Regions from separate parts of the Morganella morganii genome, predicted to be linked through region 1. Evidence: predicted binding sites of a transcription regulator. Region 1 holds the regulator's gene; each other region holds the start of a gene.
What was found. Region 1 encodes PurR, which represses purine synthesis genes. Its sites were predicted from a motif close to CANGCAAACGTTTGCNTG; they were not measured.
Positions count from the first base shown of each region.

Region 2: a site for PurR is predicted at 5,449-5,466, ahead of JL661_RS00680 (NCS2 family permease). Genes of this name have one in related genera too.
Region 3: a site for PurR is predicted at 4,679-4,696, ahead of purH (bifunctional phosphoribosylaminoimidazolecarboxamide formyltransferase/IMP cyclohydrolase). Genes of this name have one in related genera too.

Region 1 covers NZ_CP069157.1:1,645,514-1,652,623, reverse strand. The annotation lists gene JL661_RS07940 (DUF2058 domain-containing protein) at 1-536, opposite strand, end outside; gene JL661_RS07935 (hypothetical protein) at 606-914, opposite strand; gene sodB (superoxide dismutase [Fe]) at 1,312-1,890, shown strand; gene cydH (cytochrome bd-I oxidase subunit CydH) at 1,975-2,058, opposite strand; gene purR (HTH-type transcriptional repressor PurR) at 2,336-3,361, shown strand; gene punR (DNA-binding transcriptional activator PunR) at 3,365-4,267, opposite strand; gene punC (purine nucleoside transporter PunC) at 4,446-5,600, shown strand; gene cfa (cyclopropane fatty acyl phospholipid synthase) at 5,866-7,029, shown strand.
Region 2 covers NZ_CP069157.1:132,138-139,247, reverse strand. The annotation lists gene metE (5-methyltetrahydropteroyltriglutamate--homocysteine S-methyltransferase) at 1-226, opposite strand, end outside; gene metR (HTH-type transcriptional regulator MetR) at 332-1,294, shown strand; gene JL661_RS00690 (carboxylate/amino acid/amine transporter) at 1,179-2,078, opposite strand; gene JL661_RS00685 (Na+/H+ antiporter) at 2,082-3,731, opposite strand; gene JL661_RS00680 (NCS2 family permease) at 4,003-5,349, opposite strand; gene JL661_RS00675 (M15 family metallopeptidase) at 5,611-6,405, shown strand; gene JL661_RS00670 (sulfite exporter TauE/SafE family protein) at 6,412-7,110, opposite strand, start outside.
Region 3 covers NZ_CP069157.1:3,567,530-3,574,639, forward strand. The annotation lists rRNA gene JL661_RS17050 (23S ribosomal RNA) at 1-2,022, opposite strand, end outside; tRNA gene JL661_RS17055 (tRNA-Ala) at 2,334-2,409, opposite strand; tRNA gene JL661_RS17060 (tRNA-Ile) at 2,536-2,612, opposite strand; rRNA gene JL661_RS17065 (16S ribosomal RNA) at 2,679-4,221, opposite strand; gene purH (bifunctional phosphoribosylaminoimidazolecarboxamide formyltransferase/IMP cyclohydrolase) at 4,817-6,406, shown strand; gene purD (phosphoribosylamine--glycine ligase) at 6,423-7,110, shown strand, end outside.

The DNA.
Region 1 (7,110 bases):
CACATCAAATCATCCGGGATTTTAAAATCAGCATACGGATCGTCTTCATCCGCTTCGTCCTGCGCCAGCGCATTATTTAACACAATGCTTTCCGCATCACGCTGTGTGATTTTATCTGCAACAACCGCCGGGATAATGGCATATTCACTCACACTGCTGTTTTCCGTGCTTAACCGGGCTATCGCCAGACGGCCGCTGATCAGCTGAGACTGTGTGGTTTTGTCCACGGCAATGCTTTTAATCACGTTGTTGTCAGTGAAATTAAAATCAATGCTGCCTTTTGAAATAATGATCCGGTTCATTTCAATCAGCTGCTTCACCTGAGCTTTATATTCTCTGGATAAAACAGCCTGTTTTTGCTGCTCACTCAGCTGTTTATCACGCTCAAGCTGCGCTTTTTTATTCTCTTCCACCGCTTCTCTGGCCTCACGGGCCTGAACGCGTGATTTTTTTGCTGTTCTGCGGACTTTATCCATTTTTTTGCTGGTCACCAGTCCGGCTTTCAGCATCTGCTCTTGTAATGTGAGTTTTGTCATTGTCTTTTCTGAATCAGTTTAATATTGCAGGTAATTATACCGGTAATTTTCAGGATTGTATCCGGCACGTCAGGCCAGCTGCATTTTCAGCCAGTAACCCTGCTGGCACAGACTGAAAAATTCTTTGTGCCGCGGAGAAATTGTTTTCGCTTTATCCCCCGTGACCGTCCAGACAATCCACTGTTCCGGGCACTGTTCGTCACCGGTCTGCACGATAGTTTCTATCTCTTCACTGCACATCAGCTCAATACCATCGCGGAACTGCCATTTGCGGACACGCCGGATCACTTCAGAGAGCTCATCTTTCTGATAATGGTCACAAATAACATTGCAATCAGTATGGTTTTGTATCGCGCGGGAAATATAGTCTGCCAGCATCGTGATCATTCTTGTACTTTTGTCATAGCGGAGATTGTAAAGGGTCTGCGGCCGGTTGACAAACGGCGGTCGTTGTCACGCTTTCTGTAAAATTGTTAAATTTGCGCGGATTTCAGCCGGTAAACCCGTTATATTTAAGATTCCGCAGTCATACGGGGAAGACAGAATGAAACGCTATTATAACTGGATCTGCCGCCATAAGCTGTACACCCTGCTTATCGCCTTTATTGTGACGGATATCATTTTGTGGGCGATTTTGTCTTTCACCATGTGAATAACATCACCCCGGTATTTCACGCTGTTTTTTATGACAAAACTTGTTAAGATAATTCGCAGAATAATAACAGTAACCCGTCTGTGACGAGGTTACTGATTTAACCTTAACAAGGAGAATGCAATGTCGTTTGAATTACCTGCACTGCCTTATGCAAAAAATGCATTAGCGCCCTATATTTCTGAAGAAACACTGGAATACCACTACGGCAAACACCACAACACCTATGTGGTTAATCTGAATAACCTGATCAAAGGCACCGCATTTGAAGGTAAATCACTGGAAGAGATTATCAAAACCTCTGATGCCGGTATCTTCAATAACGCTGCTCAGGTCTGGAACCACACGTTCTACTGGCACTGCCTGGCACCAAATGCCGGTGGCGAACCAACCGGTAAAATTGCTGACGTGATTAACAAAGCGTTCGGTTCATTTGCCGAATTCAAACAGCAGTTTACCGATTCCGCAGTGAAAAACTTCGGTTCCGGCTGGACATGGCTGGTGAAAAAAGCAGACGGCAGCCTGGCTATCGTCAATACCTCTAACGCGGCAACCCCGGTCAGCGGTAACGACAAACCAATCTTAACCGTTGATGTCTGGGAACACGCTTATTATATCGACTACCGTAATGCCCGTCCTAAATACCTGGAAAACTTCTGGGCATTAGTGAACTGGAAATTTGCGGAAGAAAACCTGGCGTAATCCGGAAACACATTATCCGGTAACACAATACAGTTGATCAAAAAAGGGCGGAATTTTCCGCCCTTTTGTACTGTAAGGGGTGAATCAGAAAAGCATTGTTGCAAATAATACGATCATAACCAGTGCTGCAACCGCGGTTGACAAACCATATTTCAGATCTGTATCCATTCTTATCTCCAAAATAGCTGCTTAGTGACCTGATGATGATTACCTGACATCCTGAATCATCAAATTAATTAAAACGGATGGTCTGACCGGAAAACCCGAATAGCTGACCATATCAATAACCATAGCACAGGTAATATTTTTTACTTTTGACCCGGATCAGACAACAATGCCTGTTTTTACAGAAATTTTTCTATTGTTACCGCATAATGGCACTATAATAGCAATCGATTAACCGAATAATAAAATACAGACCGGCAGGTCAGGAGTTGTTTTCATCATGGCAACGATTAAAGATGTGGCTAAGCGCTCGGGCGTCTCCACCACAACCGTCTCCCATGTCATTAATAATACCCGTTTCGTTGCGGAAGAAACGAAGGCGGCTGTCTGGGCTGCTATCAAAGAACTGCACTATTCACCGAGCGCCGTGGCGCGCAGTCTGAAAGTCAATAACACCAAGTCCATCGGGCTGCTGGCCACCTCCAGTGAAGCGCCGTATTTTGCGGAAGTGATTGAGGCGGTGGAAAACAGCTGCTACAGCAAAGGGTATACCCTGGTGCTGTGCAACTCTCACAATAATCCTGACAAACAGAAAGCCTACCTGGCGATGCTGGCACAGAAACGTGTCGATGGTCTGCTGGTGATGTGTTCAGAGTACCCGGATCAGCTGATTGCCATGCTGGAAGGCTACCGCAATATCCCGATGGTGGTGATGGACTGGGGCAAAGCGCGCGGGGATTTCACCGATGCGATCATTGATAACGCCCTGCACGGCGGTTATCTCGCCGGCCGTTATCTGATTGAACGCGGACACCGTGATATCGCGGTTATTCCGGGGCCGCTTGAGCGGAACACCGGCGGCAACCGTCTGGAAGGATTCCGCAAAGCCATGAAAGAAGCAGGTATTACGGTGCGCGATGAATGGATTGTCCAGGGCGATTTTGAACCGGATTCCGGTTATCAGGCCATGACACAGATTTTATCCGGCAAACAGCGCCCGACAGCGGTATTCTGCGGCGGTGATGCTATGGCGATGGGCGCAATTTGCGCGGCTGATGAAATGGGTCTGCGCGTGCCGCAGGATATTTCTGTGATCGGGTATGACAATATCCGTAACGCCCGTTACTTTACCCCTGCCCTGACCACCATCCACCAGCCGAAAGAGCGGCTGGGACAAATGGCACTGACCATGCTGCTCGACCGCATCGTCAACAAACGCGAAGATGCGCAGACCATTGAGGTGCATCCGCGCCTGGTGGAACGCCGCTCTGTAGCGGATGGTCCGTTTATCGATTACCGCCGCTGAGGATCAGCGCAGCCATTCGGCATTGAGCGTGTTGCTGTCCCCGAGATAATCGAGCAGCCAGCTCAGTGCCGGAGAGGTGTCTTTATCCACCCAGGTGATACAGCACGGGCTGTCCGGCAATGGCTGCTCTATCTTCAGTGCTGCCAGCCGCCCCGCTTTAATCAGCGGATCGGCGCGGTGCGCCGGCATCATTGCCACACACAATCCCGATTCCACACAGGCAATTCCGCGATCCCAGTCCGGCACCACCAGGCGGCGCTGATTATCCAGTGCCCACGTATCGCGTTTCGGCAGAGAACGTGAGGTATCTTCCAGACACAAACTCGGGTACGGCACCATCTCCTCATTGGTCAGGACATGACCGGCAGAGGCCAGCGGATGATCCGGACTGACTACCGCACGCCACGGCATAAAGCCCATATCGCGGAAATTGTAGCGCTCACCGATAGGAGATGCGCGTGTCGCACCGATTGCCACGTCCACCCGTCTGTCCACCAGCGCATCCCACACCCCGTTAAACACTTCCGGATAAATATACAACTCGATATCCGGGAAATGATGATAAAAATCCAGCAGAAGTCGCGTTATCCGTTCCGGTTTTACGATACAGTCAACGGCGATGCTGAATTGTCCGCGCCAGCCGTTGGCAATCATCTGGCACTGGTGACGTGTGGATTTCATTTTTTTGATGACATCACGCGCTTCTTTGACAAACAACGCCCCGGCAGGTGTCAGTTCAACATCGCGGTGACGCCGTTCAAACAGCGGAACCGCCAGCCACTCTTCCAGCTGGCGGACACTGTAGCTGATGGCAGAAGGCACCCGGTGCAGTTCCTCTGCCGCCGCACTGAAACTGCCTGTCCGCGCCACAGCATCCACCACATCCAGCGTATATTCTGACCACATAATCCTTCCTTTCAAAAAATTTCACAGCAGTGTGCAAATAATAACGTTTTACAAGGGAAAACTCGAATAGTTAAAATACTAACTCACGCATTACACTTATTTAACATTCAGGTATTTCTCTGTGACTGTCAATAAATCGCCTTCCCGCGGCTTTCTCTTTTATCTCGCCGGACTCAGCATGCTGGGTTATCTCGCGATTGATATGTATCTGCCTGCATTCGGTATGATGCAGGACTCTCTGAACTCCACAGCCAGCGCAATCAGCGCCAGTCTGAGTATCTTCCTGGTCGGTTTTGCCATCGGTCAGCTGTTATGGGGACCGCTCTCCGATAAAATCGGCCGTAAGCCGGTTCTGCTGATGGGCCTGAGCCTGTTTGCCCTGAGCTGTCTGGCCATGGTCTGGGTTTCCACCCCTGCCCAGTTATTATTACTGCGTTTTGTACAGGCCGTCAGTGTCTGCTCTGCCGCTGTCACCTGGCAGGCGCTGGTTATCGACCGTTATGACGATCACCGTGCGCAGCGTGTTTTTGCCGCAATTATGCCGCTGGTGGCACTCTCTCCGGCTCTGGCACCGTTACTGGGCGCATGGCTGCTCAACCACGGCGGCTGGCATGAAATTTTCCTCGTGCTCGGCGGTATCACCCTGCTGGTGCTGATCCCGACCCTGATGCTGAAAGAAAAGCATCATATCGCGCCGGATGCGGTCAAAACGGAAAAACAGAAAATTTCCTTCTTCCGTCTGCTGAAATCCCCGGTTTACAGCGGTAACGTGCTGATTTATGCCGCGTGCAGCGCCGGTTTCTTTGCCTGGCTGACCGGTTCGCCGTTTATTCTGCGCGATATGGGTTATAACCCGAATGATATCGGTCTGAGCTACATTCCGCAGACTATCGCCTTTATGGTCGGGGGCTACGGCTGCCGTGCCCTGTTGTCGCGGATTAACGGCAAAACATTATTACCGTTCCTGCTGGCCGGTTACGCCGTCAGTATGGTGGGCTTGTATGCTATGGCAAAATTCGGTAACCCGTCACTGGTGGCGATCCTGATCCCGTTCTGCTTTATGGCAGCAATGAATGGCGCGTCTTACCCGATTGCGGTATCAAACGCCCTGGCGGTTTACCCGGAACACAGCGGTAAAGCAGCAGCATTACAGAATGCCATTCAGCTCGGTTTATGCTCCGCGATCAGTTTCCTCGTTTCTGCCCTGATGCATGAGCCACTGCTCTCCACCACAGCAGTGATGGCGGCAACGGTGATACTGACCATCGGCGGTTATATTATCCAGCGCCGCCCTTCGCGCACCTCCGTGACTATTGCGGAACAAAATCAATAGATTGCACCTCCTATTAAGAATATTCCTAATTACAGGCCGTACTCAGGTACGGCCTTTTTTGTCATTGAATTTTAATTTCAGGCTCCTATACTTTTCTGACAATTCGTTTTAAATCCGGATTTTGAGCTTTGTTTTTGTTTTAACGATCACGTTAATACGCAGACTGTCACCCGATGACGGCCAATTACACCGGTTCTGTTGTTCCCGCGCAAAACGTCATAAATAAAGCACTCAGAATCCCGCTTTGATAAAAATTGGAGATAATATGAGTTCTGATTGTGTCGAAAATCAAAAAACGCCTGCCGACTCCTGGCAGCGGATTGCCTCCGATCTTTTAGACGAAGCCGGCATTGAGATTAATGGTTCCCGCCCTTTCGATATTCAGGTGCATAACCAGCAGTTCTTTAAACGGGTCTTGCAGCAGGGCTCTATGGGACTGGGTGAAAGCTATATGGATGGCTGGTGGGACTGTGAGCGGTTAGATATTTTCTTTCAGCGGGTGTTACGCGCCGGGCTGGAAAATAAACTGCCGCAGAATATCAACGATATTATAAAAATCGCCATGGCTCGTCTGCGTAATCTGCAAACCAAAAAACGGGCGCGGATTGTCGGCGAAGAACATTATGATCTGGGTAATGACCTGTTTGAGCTGATGCTCGACCCGTATATGCAGTATTCCTGCGGCTACTGGAAAGGTCTCAGTGATGACCCCGCCAATCTGGCGAAGGCGCAGGAACAGAAACTGCATCTCATCTGTGAAAAATTACAGCTGAAACCGGGTATGCAACTGCTGGATATCGGCTGCGGCTGGGGCGGACTGGCGGCGTATGCTGCGAAACATTTCGGTGTGTCGGTGACCGGTGTGACCATTTCCGCTGAGCAGCAAAAATATGCTCAGGCGCGTTGTAAGGATCTTGACGTAAATATTATCCTGGAAGATTACCGCGATTTGCATGAGCAATATGACCGGATTGTGTCTGTCGGGATGTTTGAGCACGTCGGGCCGAAAAATTACGCCACCTATTTTGATGTGGTCAAACGCAATCTGAAACCGGACGGCTTATTTTTACTGCACACCATCGGTTCAAACCGCAATAAAGTGAATGTGGATGCCTGGATCGGAAAATATATTTTCCCGAACGGTTGTCTGCCGTCTGTGCAGAATATCGGTGACAGTAGTGAAAATAAATTAGTAATGGAAGACTGGCATAATTTCGGGGCTGATTATGACCGGACACTGATGGCGTGGCATTCCCGTTTTCAGGCAGCCTGGCCGTCACTGGAAAATAATTACACACCGCGCTTTAAGCGGATGTTCACCTATTATCTCAACGCCTGTGCCGGTGCATTCCGTGCCCGTGATATCCAGCTGTGGCAGATATTATGGAGCCAGCAGGGTTGTGAGGGCGGATTACGCGTTCCGCGCTGAATAGCATTTCCAAAATAAACTATCCGCAATAAAAAACCCGGTCTGACAAAAATCAGTACCGGATTTTTTTATCTGAATAAT
Region 2 (7,110 bases), 1.5 Mb from region 1:
GCAGGCTGGTGCCGAGAACATGATCGTACCAGGCGAAATCCCCGACCGGTAATAATTCAACCCCGGCCTCTTTTTGCAGCTGCCAGTGACGGCGGCGTAATTCACGGCCGTTATCGCGCAGTTCATCCTGTGAAATCTGTCCTGCCCAGTAACCTTCAAGCGCTTTTTTCAGTTCTCTTTTCAGACCGATGCGCGGAAAACCCAGAGTGTGATTATGTGTCGTCATAAAAAATCCTATCATTTAGCCATCCAGATGTTTACACATCCATAATCAACGGGTACTGTATAAGAAACAAGCGCAAATTCTTCATCGCTAACCTGAAGGTTCCTCATGATAGAAATAAAACATTTAAAAACGATTCAGGCACTGAATCAGTCAGGGTCGCTCGCGGGAGCAGCAGGTGCGTTGCATCAGACACAATCCGCCCTTTCCCATCAGTTCAGTGAACTGGAGCACCGGCTCGGCTACCGGATTTTTATCCGCAAAACCCAGCCGCTGCAATTCACCCCGCAGGGACAGGTACTGTTACAGCTGGCGGAGCAGGTACTGCCGCTGGTGAAAGATGCCATCCGTGAATGCAATGAGCCGGGACTGACCGCGCTGCGCGTGGCGATTGAGTGCCACAGCTGCATTCAGTGGCTTACCCCCGCACTGGCGCATTTCCGCGAAAGCTGGCCGCAGATTAATGTCGATTTCACTTCCGGGGTCAGTTTTGATCCGCAGCCGGAACTGCTGAAACGCGAACTCGATGTGGTGCTGACATCCGATATTGATGAGCAGCACAACGGGAAGCTGACATACACGCCGCTGTTTGATTATGAGGTGAAACTGGTGGTGGCACCGGATCATCCGCTGGCCCGCCGTCTGCATATCCAGCCGCAGGATCTGACCGCAGAAACCCTGCTGATTTATCCGGTACAGCGTCAGCGCTTTGATATCTGGCGGCGTTTCCTGCAACCGGCCGGTGTTTCCCCTCAGATAAAAACCGTGGATAACACCCTGCTGATGATCCAGATGGTCGCCGCCCGCATGGGGATCGCCGCACTGCCGCACTGGGCGGTGGAGAATTTTGAAAGACAGGGAATGGTGGTGACCAAAACCTTAGGTGAAGGATTGTGGAGCCGGCTGTATGCCGCAAACCGCAGCGGGGAACAGCGCCAGCCGGCTGTTGAGTCGTTTATTCGCGCGACGCGTCAGCACGCGGTGGACAATCTGCCTTTTGTAAAGACGGCTTCAGTATCCATACCCGGTGCACCCACAGGGATGCCACAATCAGGGTTGCGCCAATGCTGAACGTGAGCCAGTTTGGATGCTGCTGCCAGATGGCAAAGTTCACCAGTAATCCCGCCGGAACCATCATGTTGTTCATGATCGCGAGTGTTCCGGCGTCCACCTGTGTGGCGCCGTAGTTCCACATAAAGTAGCCGATTCCGGAAGCACCTATTCCCAGCCACAGCAGGACACCCCACTGTAACTGCGTGGACGGTATTTTGGCGAAATTACCGAACAGCAGCCAGCCCGCCAGCGCCACCACACAGGCACCGAGGTAGAACCAGGAAAACGCCGTGCGCTGCACCAGCGGATGCACTTCCATCAGCCGCTTGTAACCGACCTGACCGATAGCAAAGAAGATATTCGCCAGCTGTACCAGAATCAGCCCCGTCCAGAAAGAATCACTGAGATGATCATAGCGGATCACCGCCGCACCAATCACCGCCAGCAGCGAACTGAACACATAACCCCAGCGCAGACCACGCCGCTCCAGCAGGTCATAAATCAGTGTCACATACAGGGGGGTCAGCACGGTAAACAGCAGGAATTCCGCGACAGTCAGGTAATTGTAGGCATGGAAAACAAAGAGATACATAATGCCGAGCTGACAGGCGCCCACCGCCATATACATCAGAATGACTTTCGGGGCGATCCCGCGCCAGCGCAGAAACGGCAGAAAAACCAGTGCCGCCAGCGACACACGGACTAACACAGAGAACCAGCTGTCCACCTGACCGGCGAGATACTCGCCAATCAGGCTGAACGATGCGGCCCACAGAATTGTGGTAATAATCAGTAACGGCATCGGTTATGTTTCTTTCTCAACCAGCAGGGCTTCCAGCAGATCCAGGTCATGCAGCAGCAGCTGCAGGGTTTCATTGCTGATATTACGGGTCGCACGCTGGTGATACAGCTCCCCGCGCTCGGCACGCAGTGCGGTCAGACGGAAACGGCGTTCCAGATCTTCCACCTGGAGATTATATTCCATCTCATCATCACCGGCAGTACGCCGCCTGAGATGCCCGGCCACTCTGGAGGCCACTTCACTGATAGCTTCCGCATCCAGCGCCTCGTCCGAACTGGCGGACAGACGCTCTTCCATCTTGCCGATACTGACAATCGCCACTTCCGCCATCGCCGCTTTCGCCGCACGGATTTCATTGGCATCCGCCTGTTTATCCCCGACATGCATCCCTTTGAGCAGGAACGGCAGCGATACCACTCCCATAAAGAGCGAGAAGATAATCACCCCGGCGGCGATAAACACCATCTGATAACGCGCCGGGAACGGTGTGCCGTCCGGCAGGAACAGCGGGATAGAGAGCACACCTGCCAGGGTTATCGCCCCGCGCACCCCGGCAAATGATGCCAGCCACAGTTCACGGGTGGTGTAGAAGGTGAAATCCAGCGGTTTGCGTTTTAAGGTCAGGCGGCTGACGGTTTTCATCATCCACAGCCAGCAGAAACGCAGCACCAGCAGAGCAAAATAGATAACGATAACGGCGGTAAACAGCATCCAGGTTTCGACGGTCGGATCCAGCTCCGCCTCAATCACCGACACCTGCCAAATTCCCGGCAACTGCAGGCCGAGCATAATAAAGACCAGACCGTTAAAGACGAATTCCAGCATTCCCCAGACATTATCCGCCCGCAGACGCATCGCCAGCGGCGCATTGCGGATAACTCCGGATTTACTGATGGTCATCCCCGCCGCCACGGCCGCCAGGATACCGGACACACCGATGTGTTCCGCAATCAGATAAGAGGCGAACGGCAGCAGTAACATAAAGACGATTTGCGTGGCCGGGTCATCCCCGCTCCAGCGGCTCATCAGGCGCAGCGACTTACTGTACAGCCAGGTAACTGCCACCCCCGCCAGCAGGCCGCCGATTGCGACTTTGAAGAATTCCAGCGTGACACCGGTGACGGAGAAAATCATCGTGCCCATGACAATCGCCACGGCAAATTTCAGCGCGACCAGGCCGGAGGCGTCATTCATCAGCGCCTCCCCTTCCAGAATGCCCATCATCTGTTTCGGAATGCGCCCTTTGCCGACAATCGACGACAGCGCCACGGCATCTGTCGGAGACAGCACCGCCGCAAGGGCAAAGGCCGGGATCAGCTCAATCCCCGGCATCAGCCAGTAGATCAGATACCCGATGCCGATAACGGTGACCAGCACCAGGAACAGCACCAGGATGAAGATTTCCCGCCCTTTCTGCATAAATTCCCGGGTCGGGGTTTTCCAGCCGTCAACAAACAGCAACGGCGGTATCAGCAGGACGAGAAACAGTTCAGGGTCGAACGTGACATGCAGACCAAACTGCGGGAAGGCAAGCAGGGCCCCCATCGCGATCTGAATGATGGGTAACGGAATACGATACGGGATCATTTTGGTGAGAACACCGGACACCGACACGACCAGAATCAAAATAAGAATCGTAAAGAATATTTCCATATTACCCTTACTGAACTTAGGGCTTAATCAGCCCGCTGACAAAAAGATACTGTTAATAACGGCAAAAAAACCGCAATAAGACCCCAGAGGAGAAAAAATTACCGCCGGTTGCCACTATCATACAAAAAAAAGCAGCGGCGGATGCGTTATCCGCCACTGCTATTTTATCTTCTCAGGCCATTAATTCGGGCAATTAATTAGTATTTTGAGACAAATCGTATAAATAAAGCGTATCGTCACCACCAGCATCCGTTAAGTGGTGATTTATCACTTAAATTGCCCAGCCGCCAGCATAAAACGCCACCAGTGCCGCTGCGATAAGAACAGTGCCGATATTCAGCTTACGCCATTCACCCCCGGCGATACGGCCGATAACCAGTGAGGCAAAGCCCAGCATAATCCCGGTCACAATGTTACTGGTCAGAACAATAAACACCGCACACAGCAGACCGGACATAGAGCCGACAAAGTCACCGAAATCCAGTTTGCTGACATTGCTCAGCATCAGCAGGCCGACATACATCAGCGCCGGTGCCGTGGCATAGGCCGGAACCAGATAAGAAAGCGGAGAGAGGAACAGGATCAGCAGGAACAGCACCCCGACCACGGTTGCGGTCAGCCCGGTACGGCCACCCGCCGCGGCACCGGCCGCAGATTCGATATACACCGCCGCAGGCGCCGCGCCGACAACACCGGCCACAATGCTGCTGACCGAGTCTGTCGTCAGGGCTTTACCGCCGTTAATGATCTGATTATCTTTATCCAGCAGATTCGCCTGACCGGCGACCGCACGGATAGTGCCTGTCGCATCAAACACCGCTGTCATAACCAGCGCCAGTACCGTCGGCAGAACCACCGGCTTCAGTGCGCCCATGATATCCATGCTGAAAAAGAGTGACAGCCCGTCATCACCGAGGGATGGCAGTTTGAAGAAGCCCTGATATTTCACATTCGGGTCAAAAATCAGCCCGATAACGGAAATCGCAATAATCACCAGCAGTACTGCACCCGGCACTTTCAGGCGTTCCAGACCGAAAATCACCGCCAGACCCGCCAGTGCAATCATCACCGGGAAAGAGGTGAAATCCCCCAGTAACACCGGCATGCCCGCACCCGGGTTTTTGACCACAAGGTCAATATTGGTGGCGGCGATCAGCAGCAGGAACAGACCGATACCAATCCCCGTGCCGTGGGCAATACCCATCGGGATATTGCGCAAAATCCATGTCCGGATACCGGTGACAGAGATCAGGGTAAACAGCACCCCCATCAGGAAGACCGCGCCCAGTACGACCGGGATCGGGATATTCTGACCAAGTACCATGCTGAATGCGGTAAAGGCGGTCAGGGAAATCGCACAGCCGATAGCCATCGGCAGATTTGCCCATAACCCCATCAGCAGGGAGCCGAACCCGGCCACCAGACAGGTGGCGATAAAGACCGCCGTATGCGGGAACCCCGCCTGGCCGAGCATGCCCGGCACAACAATCACAGAGTACACCATCGCCAGGAATGTGGTCAGCCCGGCCAGAACTTCACGGCGGACAGTAGTGCCGCGCTCAGTCAGTTTAAAAAATTGGTCTAATTTGCACCCGCTTTGCGGCTGTGTCGCAGACATGTCATCACCTGTGTTAATGAATTTTGTGTCACATCACGTAACCGATTGCGTTTTCAGAAAAAATCCGCCGGTTTCCGGATAGAAAAACCGGACACACACGACGCAAACGTTTGGCTTTTTACAGAGAAAAGATGTGATTTTTTGAGGCAAACGATTATCTTAGGAAAAATCCTGATAATCAAGGCCAAATCCGGGAATTTTTTCACCTCTGTGCCGCTGACGGGTTATCATCATCCGTCCCGGTGCCTGATGACGGAATAGATGATGAAACTGACCGCTTTTCTCCTCCCTGTGAGCCTGCTCTGTTCTGCATTACCGGCAGCACAGGCGGCGATCACCCCGCTCAGCCCGGACACCTGCCGCGCCATGACAGCGCTGGGTATTATCACGCCGGAAAACCCAGTGCCCTGTGAACGGCTGGTCAATGTGGATGTCCGGTTTATCACCTTTGAGGGCGAAACCCGCACCGGCACCATTACTGTCGCCGATATTATTGCCCCCGAAACGGAAGCGCTGTTTGATGAGTTGTACCGGCAAAAATTCCCGCTGCACAGTGTGCTGCCGATAGAGACCTTCGGCGGCGATGATGAGGCATCCATGGCCGCCAATAATACGTCAGCATTTAACGGCCGCCGTCAGGCAAGTCAGAAAGCCTGGTCAAAACACGCTTACGGCATGGCGATCGATATTAATCCGCAGCAAAACCCTTACCGCTTCCGCGACAAAAACGGCCGTGTGACCATCAGTCCGCCGCAATCTGCCACAGCGCTGACCAACAGAGAAAATATCCGTAACGGAAAAATGGAAAACGTGCTGCCGCTGGTTTTCAGTCACGGTTTTCTCCGCTGGGGCGGGGAATGGAAAAATCCGGTGGATTATCAGCATGCGGAGATCGGCAGTTTTACTTTTATCAACCACCTGCTGTCCCTGCCGCTGGCGGAGGCACAGGCGCAATACAGTGCCTATGCCGCCCGCTACCGCGACTGCTTCAGTAAAAGTAAAACCCCGGACGAACAGCTGCGTGCCCGGCAATGTGCTAAAAAAGTGCTGCGCTGACGGCGGTCAGTGCACCAGGTTGCTGATAAGCAACGTCAGCCCGGCCAGCAGGATCACCATATTCAGAAAACGGAAAAATGCCTCTTTCGGGATGCGCATGGTGATATGCCGCCCGAGGACAATTCCCGCCACCATGGCGGGCAGAAACAGCAGCGCGGTAATGGCGATTTCGCTGTTCCAGTAAATCCCCATGATCAGGAAAATAATCACGCGGGTTAATGTACTGAAGCCGATCAGGGTAGTCTGCGTGATGCGGAAGCGGTTTTTATCCTCAATCCGCCCGGCAAAATAGATGGCATAGACAAACCCGCCCGCCCCGAACAGTGCACTCAGAATACCGCCGCCGATCCCGAACGGAATAATGTATTTCTGCGGGTAATGCCTCACCGCCTTCTTAATAAAGAGGGAATAGAGTGCATAGAGAACAATAAATGCCCCGAGGAACACGGCCAGCAAATCCGGATGTGTTTTCAGCAGAATCGCCGCGCCAATCAGGCTGCCGCCTATCATCAGCGGCACCATCCACTTCAGCTCGGCAAAATCGGCTTTGCGCCCGTCGCGGGTGACATTAATCACCGCCGCGCCCAGATCCATCAGCGCCAGCATCGGCACAATGTGTGAGACAGGAATAAAGAAGGCCAGTACCGGGCTTGAGATCAGCGCAGAGCCGAAGCCGACCATGCCGAAGACCAGATAACCGAAGAA
Region 3 (7,110 bases), 1.9 Mb from region 1:
ATTTCACTGAGTCTCGGTGGAGACAGCCTGGCCATCATTACGCCATTCGTGCAGGTCGGAACTTACCCGACAAGGAATTTCGCTACCTTAGGACCGTTATAGTTACGGCCGCCGTTTACCGGGGCTTCGATCAGAAGCTTCGCCTTGCGGCTGACCTCATCAATTAACCTTCCGGCACCGGGCAGGCGTCACACCGTATACGTCCACTTTCGTGTTTGCACAGTGCTGTGTTTTTAATAAACAGTTGCAGCCAGCTGGTATCTGCGGCTGGCTTCAGCTCCGTGGGTAAACCACTTCACCTAGTGCCAGCGTGCCTTCTCCCGAAGTTACGGCACCATTTTGCCTAGTTCCTTCACCCGAGTTCTCTCAAGCGCCTGAGTATTCTCTACCTGACCACCTGTGTCGGTTTGGGGTACGATTAATGGTAACCTGGAGCTTAGAGGCTTTTCCCGGAAGCAGAGCATCAATCACTTCACCACCGTAGTGGCTCGTCGTCACGCCTCAGTGTTAACAACCGACCGGATTTGCCTGGTCAGTCCACCTGCACGCTTAAACCGGGACAACCGTCGCCCGGATGATTTAGCTTTCTCCGTCCCCCCCTTCGCAGTTACCACCAGTACGGGAATATTAACCCGTTGCCCATCGACTACGCTTTTCAGCCTCGCCTTAGGGGTCGACTCACCCTGCCCCGATTAACGTTGGACAGGAACCCTTGGTCTTCCGGCGTGCGGGTTTTTCACCCGCATTATCGTTACTTATGTCAGCATTCGCACTTCTGATACCTCCAGCAACCCTCACAGGTCACCTTCACAGGCTTACAGAACGCTCCCCTACCCAACAATATTTACATATCGCTGCCGCGGCTTCGGTGCATAATTTAGCCCCGTTACATCTTCCGCGCAGGCCGACTCGACCAGTGAGCTATTACGCTTTCTTTAAATGATGGCTGCTTCTAAGCCAACATCCTGGCTGTCTGAGCCTTCCCACTTCGTTTCCCACTTAATTATGACTTTGGGACCTTAGCCGGCGGTCTGGGTTGTTTCCCTCTTCACGACGAACGTTAGCACCCGCCGTGTGTCTCCCGTGATAACATTCTCCGGTATTCGCAGTTTGCATCGGGTTGGTAAGTCGGGATGACCCCCTAGCCGAAACAGTGCTCTACCCCCGGAGATGAGTTCACGAGGCGCTACCTAAATAGCTTTCGGGGAGAACCAGCTATCTCCCGGTTTGATTGGCCTTTCACCCCCAGCCACAAGTCATCCGCTAATTTTTCAACATTAGTCGGTTCGGTCCTCCAGTTAGTGTTACCCAACCTTCAACCTGCCCATGGCTGAGATCACCGGGTTTCGGGTCTGTACCTGCAACTAATTCGCCCAGTTAAGACTCGGTTTCCCTGCGGCTCCCCTATCCGGTTAACCTTGCTACAGAATATAAGTCGCTGACCCATTATACAAAAGGTACGCAGTCACACCCGAAGGGTGCTCCCACTGCTTGTACGTACACGGTTTCAGGTTCTTTTTCACTCCCCTCGCCGGGGGTTCTTTTCGCCTTTCCCTCACGGTACTGGTTCACTATCGGTCAGTCAGGAGTATTTAGCCTTGGAGGATGGTCCCCCCGTATTCAGACAGGATAACACGTGTCCCGCCTTACTCATCGGACTCACAACACCAGTGCTTTCAGATACAGGGCTATCACCTGCTGTGGCCAGCCTTTCCAGACTGTTCTCTTAACACTGATGCTGATTAAGGTCCTGGGCTGCTCCCCGTTCGCTCGCCGCTACTGGGGGGAATCTCGTTTGATTTCTTTTCCTCGGGGTACTTAGATGTTTCAGTTCTCCCGGTTCGCTTCATTACCCTATGTATTCAGGTAATGATAGTGCAACGAATTGCACTGGGTTTCCCCATTCGGAAATCGCCGGTTATAACGGTTCATATCACCTTACCGGCGCTTATCGCAGATTAGCACGTCCTTCATCGCCTCTGACTGCCTAGGCATCCACCGTGTACGCTTATTCGCTTAACCTCACAACCCGAAAGTGTCTTTCTGGACGGGTCGCTGCGCGTCATAATTTCTTTGTCGGGCAGTGCTCGCAATGCTCACATACTGATGTATGCTCCGCTTGCTGTGCGCTGGTCTCCGCGAAATTATTTAGCTCGCTTCCCCTCGAAAGTGAGTACTTTCAAAGTTGTTCGGCTGAGAGACTCATCAATATTACCTCGGTGATAATATTGATTGTTTCAATTTTTCAGCTTGTTCCGGATTGTTAAAGAGCATAATAATTCACAGCATACCGTTTCCGGTAAACTCTGAATTATTTTTCAGATATCAGATAATGGTGGAGCTAAGCGGGATCGAACCGCTGACCTCCTGCGTGCAAGGCAGGCGCTCTCCCAGCTGAGCTATAGCCCCATTATTTGGTTTTCCCGGGCGTGTCTTTTCATCATGAAAAGAGGAAACCGCATTGAGACAAGGCATGGAAAGGCGAAGTTTACTAAGGTAAACGAGTCTTTTCATGACGCAGTATCAATTCGGTTTTGGTAGGCCTGAGTGGACTTGAACCACCGACCTCACCCTTATCAGGGGTGCGCTCTAACCACCTGAGCTACAAGCCTATTCCCGGTATCTGCTTCTTTCTATCAGACAATCTGTGTGAACACTCACATTCAATACCAACTAGGTAAGGAGGTGATCCAACCGCAGGTTCCCCTACGGTTACCTTGTTACGACTTCACCCCAGTCATGAATCACAAAGTGGTAAGCGCCCTCCCGGAGGTTAAGCTACCTACTTCTTTTGCAACCCACTCCCATGGTGTGACGGGCGGTGTGTACAAGGCCCGGGAACGTATTCACCGTAGCATTCTGATCTACGATTACTAGCGATTCCGACTTCATGGAGTCGAGTTGCAGACTCCAATCCGGACTACGACGTACTTTATGAGTTCCGCTTGCCCTCGCGGGGTCGCTTCCCTTTGTATACGCCATTGTAGCACGTGTGTAGCCCTACTCGTAAGGGCCATGATGACTTGACGTCATCCCCACCTTCCTCCGGTTTATCACCGGCAGTCTCCTTTGAGTTCCCGCCATCACGCGCTGGCAACAAAGGATAAGGGTTGCGCTCGTTGCGGGACTTAACCCAACATTTCACAACACGAGCTGACGACAGCCATGCAGCACCTGTCTCAGAGTTCCCGAAGGCACCAAAGCATCTCTGCTAAGTTCTCTGGATGTCAAGAGTAGGTAAGGTTCTTCGCGTTGCATCGAATTAAACCACATGCTCCACCGCTTGTGCGGGCCCCCGTCAATTCATTTGAGTTTTAACCTTGCGGCCGTACTCCCCAGGCGGTCGACTTAACGCGTTAGCTCCGGAAGCCACGCCTCAAGGGCACAACCTCCAAGTCGACATCGTTTACAGCGTGGACTACCAGGGTATCTAATCCTGTTTGCTCCCCACGCTTTCGCACCTGAGCGTCAGTCTTTGTCCAGGGGGCCGCCTTCGCCACCGGTATTCCTCCACATCTCTACGCATTTCACCGCTACACATGGAATTCTACCCCCCTCTACAAGACTCTAGCTGACCAGTATCAGATGCAATTCCCGGGTTAAGCCCGGGGATTTCACATCTGACTCAATCAACCGCCTGCGTGCGCTTTACGCCCAGTAATTCCGATTAACGCTTGCACCCTCCGTATTACCGCGGCTGCTGGCACGGAGTTAGCCGGTGCTTCTTCTGTCGGTAACGTCAATTGCCAAGGTTATTAACCTTGACACCTTCCTCCCGACTGAAAGTACTTTACAACCCGAAGGCCTTCTTCATACACGCGGCATGGCTGCATCAGGCTTGCGCCCATTGTGCAATATTCCCCACTGCTGCCTCCCGTAGGAGTCTGGGCCGTGTCTCAGTCCCAGTGTGGCTGATCATCCTCTCAGACCAGCTAGGGATCGTCGCCTAGGTAAGCCGTTACCTTACCTACTAGCTAATCCCATATGGGTTCATCTGATGGCGCGAGGCCCGGAGGTCCCCCGCTTTGGTCCGAAGACATTATGCGGTATTAGCTACCGTTTCCAGTAGTTATCCCCCGCCATCAGGCAGATCCCCATACATTACTCACCCGTCCGCCGCTCGTCAGCAGAGAAGCAAGCTTCCCCCTGTTACCGCCCGACTTGCATGTGTTAGGCCTGCCGCCAGCGTTCAATCTGAGCCATGATCAAACTCTTCAATTAAAAGTGTCTGATGCTCAAAGAATTAAACTGTTTACTGCTGCTTATTTCTAAGCTGCTGTATTGGTCACTCTTCAAGACTTCTCAAAAATAATATTTTTTGTGATATGTCCTGCGAGTGCCCACACAGATTGTCTGATAAATTGTTAAAGAGCAGTTGCAACCTTCGCTGCCGTTGCCGGTCTTCTGCGTTGTTGCGAGGCTGCGTATATTACGTTTTCAGCCCCTTTGAGTCAAGCGTTGTTTTTCAACTTTCCGCTTTTTCTCTTTCTGCCGGACCGCGTGTTAGCGCGTTGTTCCGTGTCAGTGGAGGTGCATTATAGGGAGTCGATTTCAGAAGACAAGTGTTAATTTTCGATTTTCTGACTGTTTGCTGCATTCCCCAGCAAAACCCCTGTTTATACCGGGTTACACACAAAGTTATCCACAGATGGTAAAAAATCACAAAATTCACAAGCAACACGCAAACGTTTGCGTTACAATCTGCTGCATTCGTGTACCGTTGCTTTTTACTCCGGGTTTTGAAATCTTATGAGATACACCGATTTCACCTGCAACCTATTGTCATTTATTCGTTGAATTCAAGGGATCCAAACTCATGCAACAGCCTCGCCCTATCCGTCGCGCCCTGCTCAGTGTCTCTGACAAAACCGGCATCACTGAATTTGCTCAGGCTCTTTCCGCCCGTGGTGTTGAATTGTTATCAACCGGCGGTACTGCCCGCCTGCTGGCTGACGCCGGTCTGCCGGTGACTGAAGTCTCCGATTACACCGGTTTTCCGGAAATGATGGACGGACGTGTCAAAACCCTGCATCCGAAAGTACACGGCGGGATCCTCGGCCGCCGCGGCACCGATGATGAGATTATGGCGAAGCATCAGATTTCCGCTATTGATATGGTGGTTGTGAATCTTTATCCGTTTGCGGAGACCGTGGCAAAACCCGGCTGCACATTGGAAGACGCGGTTGAAAATATCGATATCGGCGGGCCGACCATGGTGCGCTCCGCCGCGAAGAACCATAAAGATGTGGCGATTGTGGTAAAAAGCAGTGACTACAGCAATATCATTGCCGAGATGGATGCCGGACAAAACAGCCTGAGTTTTGATACCCGTTTTGACCTCGCCATCAAAGCCTTTGAGCATACAGCTGCCTATGACAGCATGATCGCCAACTATTTCGGTCAGAAAGTAAAACCGTACTTCGGCGATACCACTCAGCCTTCCGGCCAGTTCCCGCGCACCCTGAATCTCAACTTTATTAAAAAACAGGATATGCGCTACGGCGAAAACAGTCATCAGAATGCCGCCTTCTATATAGAAGAGAATATTCAGGAAGCCTCCATCAGTACTGCTGTGCAGTTACAGGGCAAAGCCCTCTCTTATAATAATATTGCTGATACTGATGCAGCCCTTGAATGTGTGAAGCAGTTTGATAAACCAGCCTGTGTGATCGTCAAGCACGCCAACCCGTGTGGCGTGGCCGTTGCCGATAGCTTACTTACCGCCTATGACAATGCCTTCAAAACTGACCCGACCTCCGCATTCGGCGGTATTATCGCCTTTAACCGCGAACTGGATGCCAAAACGGCGGCAGAAATTATTGAACGCCAGTTTGTGGAAGTGATTATTGCCCCGTCCGTCGCGGAAGATGCGCTGCCGGTTCTCGCGGCAAAACAGAATGTCCGCGTGCTGACCTGCGGTCAGTGGCAGCATCCGGCTGCCGCCCTTGATTTCAAACGGGTGAACGGCGGTCTGCTGGTGCAGGATCGCGATCTCGGGATGGTCGGTGATAACGACCTGAAAGTGGTCAGCAAACGCCAGCCGACAGAGCAGGAACTGAAAGATGCCCTGTTCTGCTGGAAAGTGGCGAAGTTTGTTAAGTCCAATGCCATTGTTTATGCAAAGAATAATATGACCATCGGCGTGGGTGCCGGTCAGATGAGCCGCGTTTACTCCGCGAAAATTGCCGGCATCAAAGCCGGTGATGAAGGGCTGGAAGTGGCGGGATGCGCCATGGCATCCGATGCGTTCTTCCCGTTCCGTGATGGTATTGATGCGGCGGCTGCCGTTGGTATTACCTGCGTGATCCAGCCGGGTGGCTCCATCCGTGATGATGAAGTCATTGCAGCGGCAGATGAACACAATATCGCGATGATTTTCACCGGCATGCGCCATTTCCGTCATTAATACCCGGAGCTGACTTATGAATATCCTGATTATCGGTAATGGCGGACGCGAACACGCGCTGGCCTGGAAAGCCGCACAATCCCCGCTGGCAGCCAATGTTTATGTCGCGCCCGGTAATGCCGGTACCGCACAGGAACCAAACCTGACCAATGTGGATATCAGTGCGACAGATATTGACGGTCTGGTGGCCTTTGCCCGCGCCAATAATATCGGCCTGACCATTGTCGGCCCGGAAGCACCGCTGGTGATGGGTGTGGTTGATGCATTCAATGCAGCCGGTCTGACTATCTTCGGCCCGGCCAAAGGTGCCGCGCAGCTGGAAGGTTCCAAAGCATTCACCAAAGATTTTCTGGCGCGTCACCATATCCCGACGGCGGACTATCAGAACTTTACTGAGGTTGAACCGGCACTGGCTTATCTGGACAAAACCGGTGCACCGGTGGTGATCAAAGCTGACGGCCTGGCGGCCGGTAAAGGCGTGATCGTCGCCATGACCCTGAAAGAAGCACAGGACGCGGTACATGACATGCTGGCCGGTAATGCTTTCGGCGATGCCGGGCACCGCATTGTGATTGAAGAGTTCCTGACCGGCGAAGAAGCCAGTTTTATCGTCATGGTGGACGGTAAAAATGTGGTGCCGATGGCGACCAGCCAGGATCACAAACGGGTCGGTGACAATGACACCGGGCCAAACACCGGCGGTA